DNA from 3 places in the Pantoea sp. B65 genome. Region 1 is predicted to be linked to each of the others. Evidence: predicted binding sites of a transcription regulator. Region 1 holds the regulator's gene; each other region holds the start of a gene.
The links. Region 1 encodes LexA, which represses DNA repair genes until DNA is damaged. Its sites were predicted from a motif close to TNCTGTATGTACATACAGNA; they were not measured.
Positions count from the first base shown of each region.

Region 2: JWF83_RS14670 (metal-dependent hydrolase) is a predicted target of LexA. The motif match lies at 1,834-1,853, and genes of this name have one in related genera.
Region 3: JWF83_RS13350 (DNA translocase FtsK 4TM domain-containing protein) is a predicted target of LexA. The motif match lies at 2,494-2,513, and genes of this name have one in related genera.

Region 1 covers NZ_JAHXPU010000037.1:55,529-59,967, reverse strand. Annotated here, with positions in the region: gene dinF (MATE family efflux transporter DinF) at 153-1,469, opposite strand; gene lexA (transcriptional repressor LexA) at 1,603-2,211, opposite strand; gene JWF83_RS16775 (diacylglycerol kinase) at 2,317-2,685, opposite strand; gene plsB (glycerol-3-phosphate 1-O-acyltransferase PlsB) at 2,814-4,439, shown strand, end outside.
Region 2 covers NZ_JAHXPU010000036.1:69,880-74,318, reverse strand. Annotated here, with positions in the region: gene JWF83_RS14675 (L-cystine transporter) at 1-1,054, opposite strand, end outside; gene JWF83_RS14670 (metal-dependent hydrolase) at 1,224-1,814, opposite strand; gene kduD (2-dehydro-3-deoxy-D-gluconate 5-dehydrogenase KduD) at 1,960-2,721, opposite strand; gene kduI (5-dehydro-4-deoxy-D-glucuronate isomerase) at 2,774-3,610, opposite strand.
Region 3 covers NZ_JAHXPU010000027.1:215,636-220,074, reverse strand. Annotated here, with positions in the region: gene JWF83_RS13350 (DNA translocase FtsK 4TM domain-containing protein) at 1-2,432, opposite strand, end outside; gene lrp (leucine-responsive transcriptional regulator Lrp) at 2,552-3,046, opposite strand; gene trxB (thioredoxin-disulfide reductase) at 3,572-4,439, shown strand, end outside.

The DNA of each region.
Region 1 (4,439 bases):
AAACACAGAGTTAATTGTAGTCGTGATTCGCGATAATGAGGTCACAATGCAGCAATTAACACTAATTAGCCCGTAGCAAAACAGAGTAACCACCTGAAAAACATCTATATTTAAGCCATTATTTCTGCAAAACAGTCCGGTAAGCAAATATTTCAACCAGCGAACCAGCTGTTACGCTGCCAGTGCCGCCGCCAGATAAACCACAGCGACAGGCCACGCAGCAGCAGAAACACCATCACCGCCAGCCATAAACCGTGGTTGCCTAACCATGGCAACGTCAATAAGGTGAGCGCATATCCCAGCGCGGCAATCGCCATACCGTTGCGCATTTCGCTGCCGCGGGTGGCGCCAATAAACATACCATCCAGCAGATAGCACCAGACACCAGCCAGCGGCAGAATCACCTGCCAGATAAGGTAGCGATCGGCCATATCACGCAACTCGGGTAATGACGTCAGCATAGCGACTATCGCTTCGCCGCTGCAGGCATAGAGCAGCGAGAAACTCAGCGCCACCAGCCCGGCCTGACGGCAGGACGCATGCCATACGCGCAGCAACTTATCGCTGTCGCGCGCGCCATATGCTTCGCCGGAGCAAGCTTCCACCGCATAGGCAAAACCATCCAGCGCATAGGCGGTAAAGGTGAGGAACATCAGCAGCACCGCGTTGACCGCTACCACCTCACTGCCCAGCCGCGCGCCGAGGATAGTTAATGAGGCAAAGCAGAGCTGCAACATCAGCGAACGCAACATGATGTCGCGGTTCAGCCGCATCAGGCGGCGAAGATCGCCGTACCAGCTATTTTTCAGCAGGCTAAAGGCAATTCCGCGCAGCTTTAGCACCCGCCATACCATCACCAGCCCGATAAGCAGCGTGACATACTCGGCGATTGCCGTCGCCGCTGCCGCGCCGCGCACTCCCCAACCGAGGCCGGTAACGAACCACAGGGCAAGCAGGATATTGACCAGATTGCCCACTACCAGCAGGATCACCGGCGCACGGGCATACTGCACGCCAAGCAGCCATCCGAGGAGCACCAGATTTGCCAGCGTCGCCGGAGCGCTAAGCCAGCGCACCGACATAAACAGTTGCGCCTGACGCAATACTTCGGGGTTACCGCCAACCAGCGAGGTGGCCAGCGTACTCAGCGGCTCTTTCAGCATAATAAACAGCAGACCGGCCAGCAGCGCCATGGATAATGGCTGCATCAGCGCACGCGCCAGCGCCGGTTTATCACCAGCGCCAAAGGCCTGAGCGGTTAAACCGGTGGTACTCATCCGCAGGAATAGCAGCAGCATAAACAGAAAACTGGTGGCGGTGGTGCCTACCGCCACGCCAGCCAAATACGTTGGACTGTCAAGATGGCCAATAACGGCAGTATCCACCAGACCCAGCAGGGGCACGGTGATATTGGAAAGGATCATCGGCAGCGCCAGCCGCCAGAGGTTTTTATCGGTAGCAGTAAACAATCGCCCAGGCTTCCACAACGCGATTAAGCGGCACAGCCACGCTGGCTGGCGCAAAAATGGGGTGAGACCAACAAGTTTACCTTACGCGTGCCTCAGGAAGACATCAGCGCGCGTAAGGAACAAGAGAGGTAACTTACAGCCAGTTGCCGTTGCGGATTACGCCAACCGCCAGACCTTCAATCGTCAGGGATTGCTGACGCAGATCGACCACGATCGGCTGAAAGTCGCTGTTTTCCGGCAACAGTTGCACAACATTGCCCTGTTTTTTCAGGCGCTTAACCGTGACTTCATCATCAATGCGTGCCACCACTATCTGGCCATTACGCACATCCTGAGTTTTATGCACCGCCAGCAAATCACCATCCATAATACCGATGTCTTTCATTGACATGCCGCTGACACGCAGCAAAAAGTCAGCGTTAGGTTTAAACAGATTCGCGTCGACCTGGAAATGGCCTTCAATATGCTGTTCTGCCAGTAATGGCTCGCCGGCAGCAACGCGCCCAATCAGCGGCAGCCCGGTTTCCTCTTCCATCATCAGCCGAATACCGCGCGAAGCGCCGGAGACGATCTCAATCACGCCTTTACGCGCCAGCGCTTTCAGATGCTCTTCCGCGGCATTAGGGGAACGGAAACCTAATTGCGAGGCAATCTCGGCGCGCGTAGGCGGCATACCGGTCTGACTAATATGGTCACGAATCAGATCATATACCTGCTGCTGCCTTGCCGTTAATGCTTTCATTCCGCCCCCTGGTTGTTTATACAGTCGCTGTGAGTATATACAGGTATTGGTGGCTTGGAAACCTAAAGCTGTGTAAAAAACAGCAGTTTGGCGATTTCTGTCGGCCTAAGCCCAATATGACCACAGCAGGGTGATCCAGACCAGCAGCGCCAGCAGAATACTCAGTAATACCGCCGCCGACCCCATATCTTTGGCGCGTCCGGAGAGCGGATGCTGTTCGCTGCCAATCCGGTCCACTACCGCTTCAATCGCGCTGTTCAGCACTTCCACGATAATCACCAGCAGCACCGAACCAATCAGCAACACGCGCGTGACGGCATCAACATGCAGCCAGCAGGCAATGATAATCGCCACCACCGCAGCAACGGATTCCTGACGAAATGCGGCCTCATTCTGCCAGGCTGCACGTAACCCTTTCCATGAGTAGCCTGCCGCTTTTATGATGCGTGTCAGACCAGTTACATTATTTGCCATAATTATGGAACCCTTTGAGATGTTTAACGTCCACTTCTGGGTGGCGCACATATTGCAACACAACAGATCTTAATAGCGCTTTCTGGTATGCTTGCCGCGCTTTGCTAACAAGAGGCTTCATGTTGTCTATGTCAGGTTGGCGTAATTTCTACTACAAGTTATTAAACTTACCACTCTCATTTTTGGTGAAGAGTAAAGCTATCCCGGCCGATCCGGTAGCGGAACTTGGGCTCGACAGATCGCGCCCCATTATGTATGTATTGCCTTATGATTCAAAGGCTGATCTCCTCGCGCTACGTGCGCAATGTCGCAAACGTGACTTGCCCGACCCGCTGGATCCGCTGGAGATCGATGGTACGGTTTTACCACGTCATGTGTTTATCCATGACGGTCCGCGTCTGTTCCCCTATTTCGTCCCGAATCTCGAATCGGTAAAACTGTTCCACGACTATCTGGATCTGCATCGCAGCAACCCGGCGCTGGACGTGCAGATGGTACCGATTTCGGTGATGTTTGGTCGTGCGCCGGGACGTGAAGTTCAGGGCGAGCAAACGCCGCATCTGCGCGTACTTAACGGCGTGCAGAAGTTCTTTGCCGTTATCTGGTTAGGGCGCGACAGCTTTGTTCGCTTCTCACCGACCGTTTCGCTGCGCCGCATGGCCACCGAACACGGCACCGATAAGACCATCGCCCAGAAGCTGGCGCGCGTGGCGCGCATGCATTTCGCCCGTCAGCGTCTGGCGGCGGTCGGCCCGCGCCTGCCGGTACGTCAGGAGCTGTTTGGTCGCCTGCTGCAGTCGAAAGCTATCGCCAAAGCGGTAGAAGATGAGGCGCGTACGCGTAAAATCTCCCATGAGAAAGCGCAGCAAAACGCCATTGAACTGATGGAAGAGATTGCCGCCGATTTCTCCTATGAAGCGATCCGTCTCACCGATCGTATTATGGGCTGGACGTGGAGCAAGCTCTACCAGGGGATTAACGTCAACGGCGGAGAGCGGGTACGTCAGCTGGCGCAGGACGGCCATGAGATTGTTTATGTGCCCTGCCACCGCAGCCATATGGACTATCTGCTGCTCTCCTATGTGCTTTATCATCAGGGGCTGGTGCCGCCGCATATTGCCGCCGGTATTAACCTGAACTTCTGGCCGGCCGGACCGATTTTCCGCCGTCTCGGGGCATTCTTTATTCGCCGCACCTTTAAGGGCAATAAGCTGTATGCCACGGTGTTCCGTGAATACCTCGGCGAGCTGTTTACCCGCGGTTATTCAGTGGAATACTTTGTGGAAGGTGGCCGTTCACGCACCGGACGTCTGCTCGATCCGAAAACCGGCACTCTGTCGATGACCATTCAGGCCATGCTGCGCGGCGGTAACCGCCCAATTACGCTGGTGCCAATCTACATCGGCTATGAGCATGTGATGGAAGTGGGGACTTACGCCAAAGAACTGCGGGGCGCGACCAAAGAGAAAGAAGGCTTTATGCAGATGGTGCGCGGCTTACGCAAGCTGCGCAATCTCGGCCAGGGTTACGTTAACTTTGGCGAACCGCTGCCGTTGATTAACTATCTGAATAAGCATGTACCGGAGTGGCGTGACTCGATTGATCCTATCGAAGCCCAGCGTCCCGGCTGGCTGACGCCTGCGGTGAATGATATCGCCCAGCGCGTGATGGTACGGATTAATAATGCCGGTGCCGCCAATGCCATGAATCTGTGCGTCACGGCGCTGCTGGCCTCGCGCCAGCGCTCGCTGACG
Region 2 (4,439 bases), on a different contig from region 1:
TTGGGTAGAGGCCGGCACAGCCATTCTGGCCAATAGTGGCGCCAAAAGAGGCAGAGAAACTGGCGACAGATTCCGGTACCCCTAAACGACGGGTTTGCGTTTCCACACTTAGCGGAATGCTGGCGGCGCTGGAGCGGCTGGTAAAGGCGAAAGTGAGCACCGGCCAGGCTTTACGGAAGAAGCGCAGCGGATTGATGCCATTGACCGACAGCAGCAGAGCATGAACCGCGAACATTATCGCCAGCCCGAGGTAAGAGGCCACGACAAAGCCCCCCAGTTTAATGATGTCCTGCAGGTTAGAACCGGCGACAACTTTCGTCATCAATGCCAGTACGCCATAGGGAGTCAGTTTCATAATCAGACGTACCAGCTTCATCACCCACGACTGCAGGGTGTCGATTGCTGTCAGCACCCGCTGGCCTTTTACCTGATCATCTTTTAACAGCTGCAGTGCGGCAACGCCAAGGAAGGCGGCGAAAATAACCACGCTAATAATTGAGGTCGGGTTGGCGCCGGTCAGATCGGCAAACGGATTCTTCGGGACAAAGGAGAGCAGCAGCTGTGGCACGGTTAAATCCGCCACTTTGCCAACATAGTTACTCTGAATGGCGGCGAGGCGCGCGCTTTCCTGCGCGCCCTGCACCAGGCCTTCGGCGGTCAGGCCAAACAGCTGGGTGACAAACACGCCAACCAGTGCGGCAATGGCGGTAGTAAACAGCAATACGCCAATGGTCAGTACGCTGATTTTTCCCAGCGAGGACGCGTTATGCAGGCGGGCGACGGCACTGAGAATCGAAGCGAATACCAGCGGCATTACGATCATCTGCAGTAATTGCACATAGCCATTTCCGACGATGTTGAACCAGCCGATCGACTCTTTCACTACGGCAGAGTTTTCGCCATAGATCAGTTGCAGCGCGAGGCCAAACACCACGCCAAGCAGCAGGCCAGTAAGGACTTTTTTTGACAAACTCCAGTTTGTACGGCGGGTACGCGCCAGAAGTAATAGCAGGGCGACAAACGCCACGATATTCAGAATCAGGGGCAAATTCATCCCATTTCTCCGGTGAAAGGCCTGGCAGTTGGGTATTCTGCATGCAGGCTATAAAGCGATATTTTGAATCGCGTAAAAACCATTATCGTGACGCATGTTAGCAGTTGATGATGGTGCAGCATTATATTCAAAAGGAATTGATTATAACCTTATGATGTTATTTGTCTTTTTATTGTACAGGTTGTTTATTTATTGCCCGGCCGATATGGCTTTGCACCGAATTAATGAGCTGGGCAGGCCAGCCATTTGCACCAAAATGCGGCGTTTGCGGTGAGAACCACATTGAACAGGCCACCAGTGTCATGCATAGCGCGCGCTCCAGTTGATTGCCTTTCTGACTATTAAGGATCGGCAGGCGAAAACGCCAGCGGCATGGCCATAACAGCGGCACGCCGGCCGGAGTCAGCATATCGGCGACAATATGACTGAGATAGCCCAGCACCATACCCTGCAGCGCATCCGCCGGCAGCGGCCCGTCCGCAGGAACATTAATCTGAAACAGCGCCAGTCCGGCCAGCACCGCCAGCAGACTGTGGGTGAATCCGCGATGGCCAAAGGCGCGCGCCACCGGTAGCGAGATCCATTTCAGGCGCTGTCCCAGCACGGATTTAGGATGGTCAATATCCGGCAGCAGGCAGGTAAGCAGCGCGGCCGGCACAATATGCCACCAGTCGCCGCCCGCCAGTTCTGGCGTCAGCTCGGCACGCTTGGCAAAAATCGCGCTGGCGATGGCAAAAATAATATGGCCTTCGGCCGTCATCGGGGTAACCTGGCTGCATAACTGTCAATGCATCCAGTATAGGGGATATAACCAGTAGATTAAATATGTGACGCTGTAACTAAGGATGAATTTTTTGCCCGCGTTAAAGCGATGGGCAGCAGCAGGCTGCCCATCGCAAACGTGCCTAGCGCGCCAGCCAGCCACCATCCACGGCCAGGGTATAACCATTAACATAGTCGGACGCTGGTGAGGCGAGAAACACCACCGGACCTTTCATATCTTCTGGTTTGCCCCAGCGGGCGGCCGGGATACGTCCGAGGATCTCCTGGCTGCGGTCGCCATCCTGGCGTAACTGTTCTGTATTGTTGGTGGCCATATAGCCGGGAGCGATAGCGTTAACATTAATGTTATACGGCGCCCATTCATTGGCCATCAGGCGGGTTAACCCCATTACCGCACTTTTGGAGGCGGTATAAGAGGGCACGCGGATCCCGCCCTGGTAAGAGAGCATTGAGGCGATATTAATGATTTTCCCACCCTGACCCTGTTTAATGAACTGACGCGCCACCGCCTGTGACAGGAAGAACACCGTTTTACTGTTAATGTTCATCACGTCATCCCAGTCCTGCTCGCTGAATTCCAGCGCATCGGCACGACGGATAATACCGGCGTTATTCACCAGAATATCGATGCGGCCAAAGGCGGCTACCGCCTGTGACACCACCTGCGGTACGCTGGCGCTGTCCATCAGGTCGGCATCAATAGCATGAAAACGGCGGCCGAGGGCTTCCACCCGGGCTGGGGTATCATCGGCACCGCTGCGGTTGACGCCAATAATATCGCAGCCCGCTTCCGCGAGACCGATGGCCATTCCCTGACCTAAACCGGTATTACAGCCGGTGATCAGCGCTACTTTGCCTTCCAGATTAAATGCATTAAGGATCATATTCGCTCTCTTTGTCTTCAACCATCTCACCAGCATTCACTGGTCGCGGGGGTTAACGTAACTCGCTCACTTTTACGTGGTCCATATCATCAAATACCTGATTTTCGCCGACCATGCCCCAGATAAAGGTATAACGTTTGGTGCCGACGCCGGCATGAATTGACCAGCTTGGGGAGATGACCGCCTGTTCGTTATGGACCAGTAAATGGCGGGTCTCCTGTGGTTGCCCCATCATATGGAACACCGCAGTGTCATGATCCATATCAAAGTAGAAATAGACTTCCATCCGGCGCTCATGGGTATGGCACGGCATGGTATTCCACAGACTGCCTTCATCCAGTTTGGTCAGACCCATGGTCAGCTGACAGGTTGGCAGCACATCCGGCACGATAAACTTGTTAATGGTGCGGCGGTTGCTGGTGGCGGCATCGCCCAGGGTAGCGGTGACCGCTTCTTCGAGGGTGATTTTGGTATCGGGATAGTGGGTGTGTGCGGGGGCGCTGTTGTAATAAAATTTTGCCGGTTGCGCGGCACTGGCGCTTTTAAACACCACCGATTGCGCGCCCATACCGACATACAGCGCCTGCTGATGGCCGATTTCCCAGGTTTTGCCATCAACTTCAATCAGTCCGGGTCCACCGATATTAATCACACCGAGTTCACGACGTTCAAGGAAGTAGCTGACCCCCAGCTGTTTACCGACTTCACTACCGATAGTGACGCTGTTCGCCAGCGGCATAACACCGCCGATGATAATGCGGTCGATATGGCTGTAGGTCATGGTGTAGTTATCGGCAACAAAGATGTTGTCGATAAGGAATTGATCACGTAATGCTGATGTGTCGAGCTGTTTTGCGTGCTCGCTGTGTATGCTTTGACGAACTTGCATGTCGATGCCTCTCAGATTCATTCAGGTTAAACGTGCTGCCGCAATTGTTGTACGGGCGGATAACCAAATAATAGGCATGATGGGATGTTAATTCAATAAAAATGAAATGATGTTTTATTTATTATGGAGAAGAGATCATGTTTCTGGCGCAGCGCAGAAAGGCGGGCGGCATCAATGTCGCCCCGACAGGGGAATATCTGCCCCCTGGTGTCGGGGGCCATTAATGGCTGCCGCCCCGATGGCGGCGGCCGTGCAAACCATTGATACGGGCGGAATAAATCCCGCCCCTACGGCAGAATATCTGACCCCCCTGCTGTAGGGGAGCCATTAATGGCTGCCGCCCCGATGGCGGCAGCGGTGCAGGCCATTGATACGGGCGGAATATCTGCCCCCCTGCCGTAGGGGAGCCATTAATGGCTCCCGCCCCGATGATGGCGGCAGTGCAAGCCATTGATACGGGCGGAATAAATCCCGCCCCTACGGCAGAATATCTGACCCCCCTGCTGTAGGGGAGCCATTAATGGCTCCCGCCCCGATGATGGCAGCCGTGCAAACCATTGATACGGGCGGAATAAATCCCGCCCCTACGGCAGAATATCTGACCCCCTGCTGTAGGGGAGCCATTAATGGCTCCCGCCCCGATGGCGGCGGCCGTGCAAACCATTGATACGGGCGGAATAAATCCCGCCCCTACGGCAGAATATCTGACCCCCCTGCTGTAGGGGAGCCATTAATGGCTCCCGCCCCGATGGCGGCGGCCGTGCAAACCATTGATACGGGCGGAATAAATCCCGCCCCTACGGCAGAATATCTGACCCCCTGCTGTAGG
Region 3 (4,439 bases), on a different contig from region 1:
ATCATAATAAAGCGCACTTCTTCCGGCGTGGCTTTATACAGCATGCTGATAATCATGGCGTTGACGCCGACCGACTTACCAGAACCGGTAGTACCGGCCACCAGCAGATGCGGCATCTTACCAAGATCGGCCACCACCGGTTGTCCGGCAATATCTTTACCCAATACCACTGCGAGCGGCGACGGATTATCACGGAACTTGGCGCAATCCAGTACTTCACGCAGGTATACGGTCTGGCGACGCTTGTTTGGTAATTCCAGGCCGACATAAGGCTTGCCCGGTATCACTTCCACCACACGCACCGCGACCGCTGACAATGAACGCGCCAGGTCACGGGACAGGTTGGAGATACGTGCCGCTTTCACGCCAGGAGCCAGATCCAGCTCGTAGCGGGTAATCACCGGGCCGGGTGAAATACCGACGACTTCGGCTTTCACCCGGTAATCGGCCAGGCGGGCTTCCACCAGACGCGCGGTTTGTTCCAGCTCGAACATATCCACCGGCTCTTCTTCCGCCGGCGGGGAGGTCAGCAAATCGAGCGTCGGCAGCGGCGTCACCGGCTTATACGTTGGCTGCTCGTGACGCATCAGGAACGGATGAATCAGGCTGTCAGACGCGGGCGGTTGCGCGCTGACCGGGGTCGCGGCAGCAGGCGGAACCGGCGTTTGCGCTACGACCGGCTGTTGCGGCGCAGGCTGCTGCCATGCGGCGGGTGCCGGCTGATGAATTGGCTGTGCAGGCGCGGCTTCGGCTTCCGGCGCCACATCCGGCGTAAACAGCGGCTCGCTCGGACCGTTATCGACCAGATCGTCGATCGGTGAGAAGTCGAACGCACCGGAGGTATCAAGGGTGAATCCCGGCGCCCGCTGGCTTTCCTGCTGTTGCTCCTGCGTATAGCGCTGCTGCTGCTGTTCAGCAAACTGCCGCGCCAGCATCGCCTGTTGCAGTGCTTCCTCATCCTCTTCTTCCGGCGCAAATTCTTCGCCGTAACGCTGCTGTTGCTGCGTCATAAAGGCTTCACGCAGATGCGACTCTTCCAGCAGCGTCTGTTCATCCTGGTCAGCATAATCAGGGACGGCCGCCACCGGAGGCGGCAACTCTTGCTCTTTCGCCTTCTCTTCCGCCATACGCTGCGAAGGCAGCTTAATACCGTAAGACGCCAGTTCCCGCCGGGTTGGTAACTTCACCGGGTTCGGCCGCGGAAGTTCAGGACCAATTCCCTGTTTCACCTGCGGATTACTGTCGCCGCTGGTGGCGCTGAAGCCTGGCATAAATAACATCGGCGATGTGGCGGCCGATGCCGCTTTCGCCGCATCGCTTAAGCCAGTAGCCTGCTGCGGATTAACCGCAATGGCCGCGGGATCGCTTTGCGGCGTCGAGAAATCAAATGGCGATGCGCCAGACGATGGCGTATCGCGCCAGTTGCCCAACGCCGGACCCGCGTCTTCATCATGATGAATCGGCTGGGAAGGCGCCGGCGTTTCCTGCGGCATTTCAAAGCGATAAACCGGAGGCGCGGCCGGCGGAACGGCACTGGCTGGCGCAGTCGCCGTTGTCACGCTCGCGGTGGCAGGCGCCGCCGCAGCGGCTGCCGGTGTTGGGCTACGTTCAGCAGCAACCGCAGTCGCCGCCGGGGTGGCCGTCGCGGCTTTCGCCAGCAGAGGATCCTGCTCGTCATCGTCCGGCAAATCGGCGCTGACTTTATCCGGCGCCGCCAGCAGCACATCGTCCTGATCGCTGTCATGTGCCGCCGCTTTCACGGGCGCCACATCATACAGCTCATCATCATCCTCTTCACGCCACTGTTCTTCGTTGCGTGAACGGTTGCTGGCGAAGGTCAGCACCCCCATCACCACGCCGCCGATTTTTTCCGCGATGGTTAACCATGACCAGCCGGTATACAGCGTTAAGCCCGCTGCCCAGATACAAAGCAGGGTTAAGGTGCCGCCGGCACCGCTAAACCACGGCGCCATCGCATTACTGACCAGGCTGCCAATCACGCCGCCGGAAGCAAAGTACCAGATATCATCGGCGTTAATCGCCGCCAGACCACAGGTGGTAATAATCAGCGCCAGTACACCGATCAGACGCAGGGCGACGGCAAAATAGTCGATATAATCCTGCCGATCACGCTGGCGGAAGGTGATCCAGCACAAACCGAGGATTACCGGGGGAATAGCGTAAGCCATCACGCCAAAAATGAACAATAAGGTATCTGCCAGCCACGCACCCACACCGCCGCCCAGATTATGAATCGGCTCGTGCCAGGCGGTTTGTGACCAGCTGGGATCGGAAGGGTTGAAGCTCAGCAACGCCACCATCAAATAGACGGCGAAAAGAGCAACAATCACTAACAGCGCTTCGAGTAAACGACGTCCGCTACTCAGCGGCTGCAAGGTAACTTCTTTATCTTCTGTGTATTCCTGGCTCAAGAGTACTCTCCAGGTGCCTGTAAAATTAGAAGGCAACAGCGTCGGGCAAGCCCGACGCTGAACCTGTATGAATTCACAGGAGTGTACCGAAATCTATCAGGTTTTGCACCTGCCCTGTGTTACCGCGTTTTAATCACTAAGCGGTTACTTTGTTTCACTTCTTCCATGACCACATAGGTACGAGTATCGTTCACACCAGGCAGACGCAGCAAGGTTTCACCCAGCAGTTTGCGATAGGCCGACATGTCCGGTACGCGCGTTTTCAACAGATAGTCGAAATCGCCGGAAACGAGGTGACACTCTTGAGTTTCCTCAAGTTTTTGTACTGCGGCGTTAAATTGCTCAAACACATCGGGCGCACCACGATTCAGAGTAATCTCAACAAAAACCAGCAGTGAGGCATCAAGATAATGCGGATTCAGCTGCGCAGTATAGCCAAGAATAAAACCCTGACGTTCCAGACGACGAACGCGCTCAAGGCACGGCGTTGGCGATAAGCCAACCCGTTTGGAAAGCTCGACATTAGAAATACGGCCATCCTTCTGCAGCTCATTGAGGATATTGCGGTCGATTCTGTCGAGATCTTTACCGGGGCGTTTTTTATTGTCTACCATTATTATTGTCTCTCTTAATTCCTTCCCTTTGCCTGCCACACCCTGCACAACATCACTGTAACAGGGTTGTTTGAAGTGAAGACATGGAGTCTGTTGCCTTTCAGCGCCCATCCGCATGACGCATGTTGTCTGTCCACACCATGCGTCATTACCAATGACAGACTGAGTTTATTCGGAGAAATGCACGCAACATGGTATTAAACCCTGCGGAGCCCCCCTAAAAACCCTCTGCTTCCTACAATGTTTTCGCAAAAGCGCAGCTGATTGTCAAAGTAAAACACACAAAATCAGTACAACATGCCAAAAGGCCCGCTGCGTTACTGTTTTTTAATGGGTATTTTTGCTTTGATGATTAGCGCTGCGCGGCTCAACTGGCGCGATATTGCGCGACAAAAGCAGCGCGACGGCAATTCATCGGCAAAATCTCTTGCATCGATTGCTAACAAAATTCCAGAACACTTTTTTTGCGGCGTTAAATTCCCTACAATCCCAAACCATGCTTGCCAGTTAACAAATGAGGGTCTCATGAGCACGGCCAAACACAGTAAGTTATTAATTCTGGGCTCAGGTCCGGCAGGTTATACCGCTGCAGTATACGCTGCGCGCGCTAACCTGAACCCGGTACTGATTACCGGTCTGGAAAAAGGCGGTCAGCTGACCACCACCACTGACGTTGAAAACTGGCCTGGCGATCCCAGCGAGTTAACCGGTCCACTGCTGATGGAACGGATGCATGAGCACGCGCTGAAGTTCAATACCGAGATTATTTTCGACCATATTCACCGCGTTGATTTGCAGACGCGCCCGTTCCGCCTGACCGGCGACAGCGGGGAATACACCGCGGATGCATTGATTATCGCTACCGGCGCATCGGCACGTTATCTCGGTTTGCCGTCGGAAGAGGCCTTTAAAGGCAAAGGGGTGTCCGCCTGCGCCACTTGTGACGGCTTTTTCTATCGCAACCAGAAAGTTGCGGTGATTGGCGGCGGCAATACCGCGGTGGAAGAAGCGCTTTATCTCGCCAATATCGCCGCAGAAGTGCATCTGATTCACCGACGCGACAGCTTCCGTGCAGAAAAGATCCTAATCGATCGGCTAATGGAAAAGGTGAAAAACGGCAATATCGTGCTGCATACCGACCGTACGCTGGACGAAGTGGTGGGCGACCAGATGGGCGTGACCGGGGTGCGCCTGCGCGCGGTCTCTGCCAGCGCAGAGACTGAACAGCTCGATGTGGCGGGCCTGTTTGTCGCCATCGGCCACAGCCCGAATACCGCTATTTTCAATGGCCAGCTGGAGCTGGAAAACGGCTACATCAAAGTGCAGTCGGGTATTCATGGCAATGCCACCCAGACCAGTATTCCCGGCGTATTCGCTGCCGGTGATGTGATGG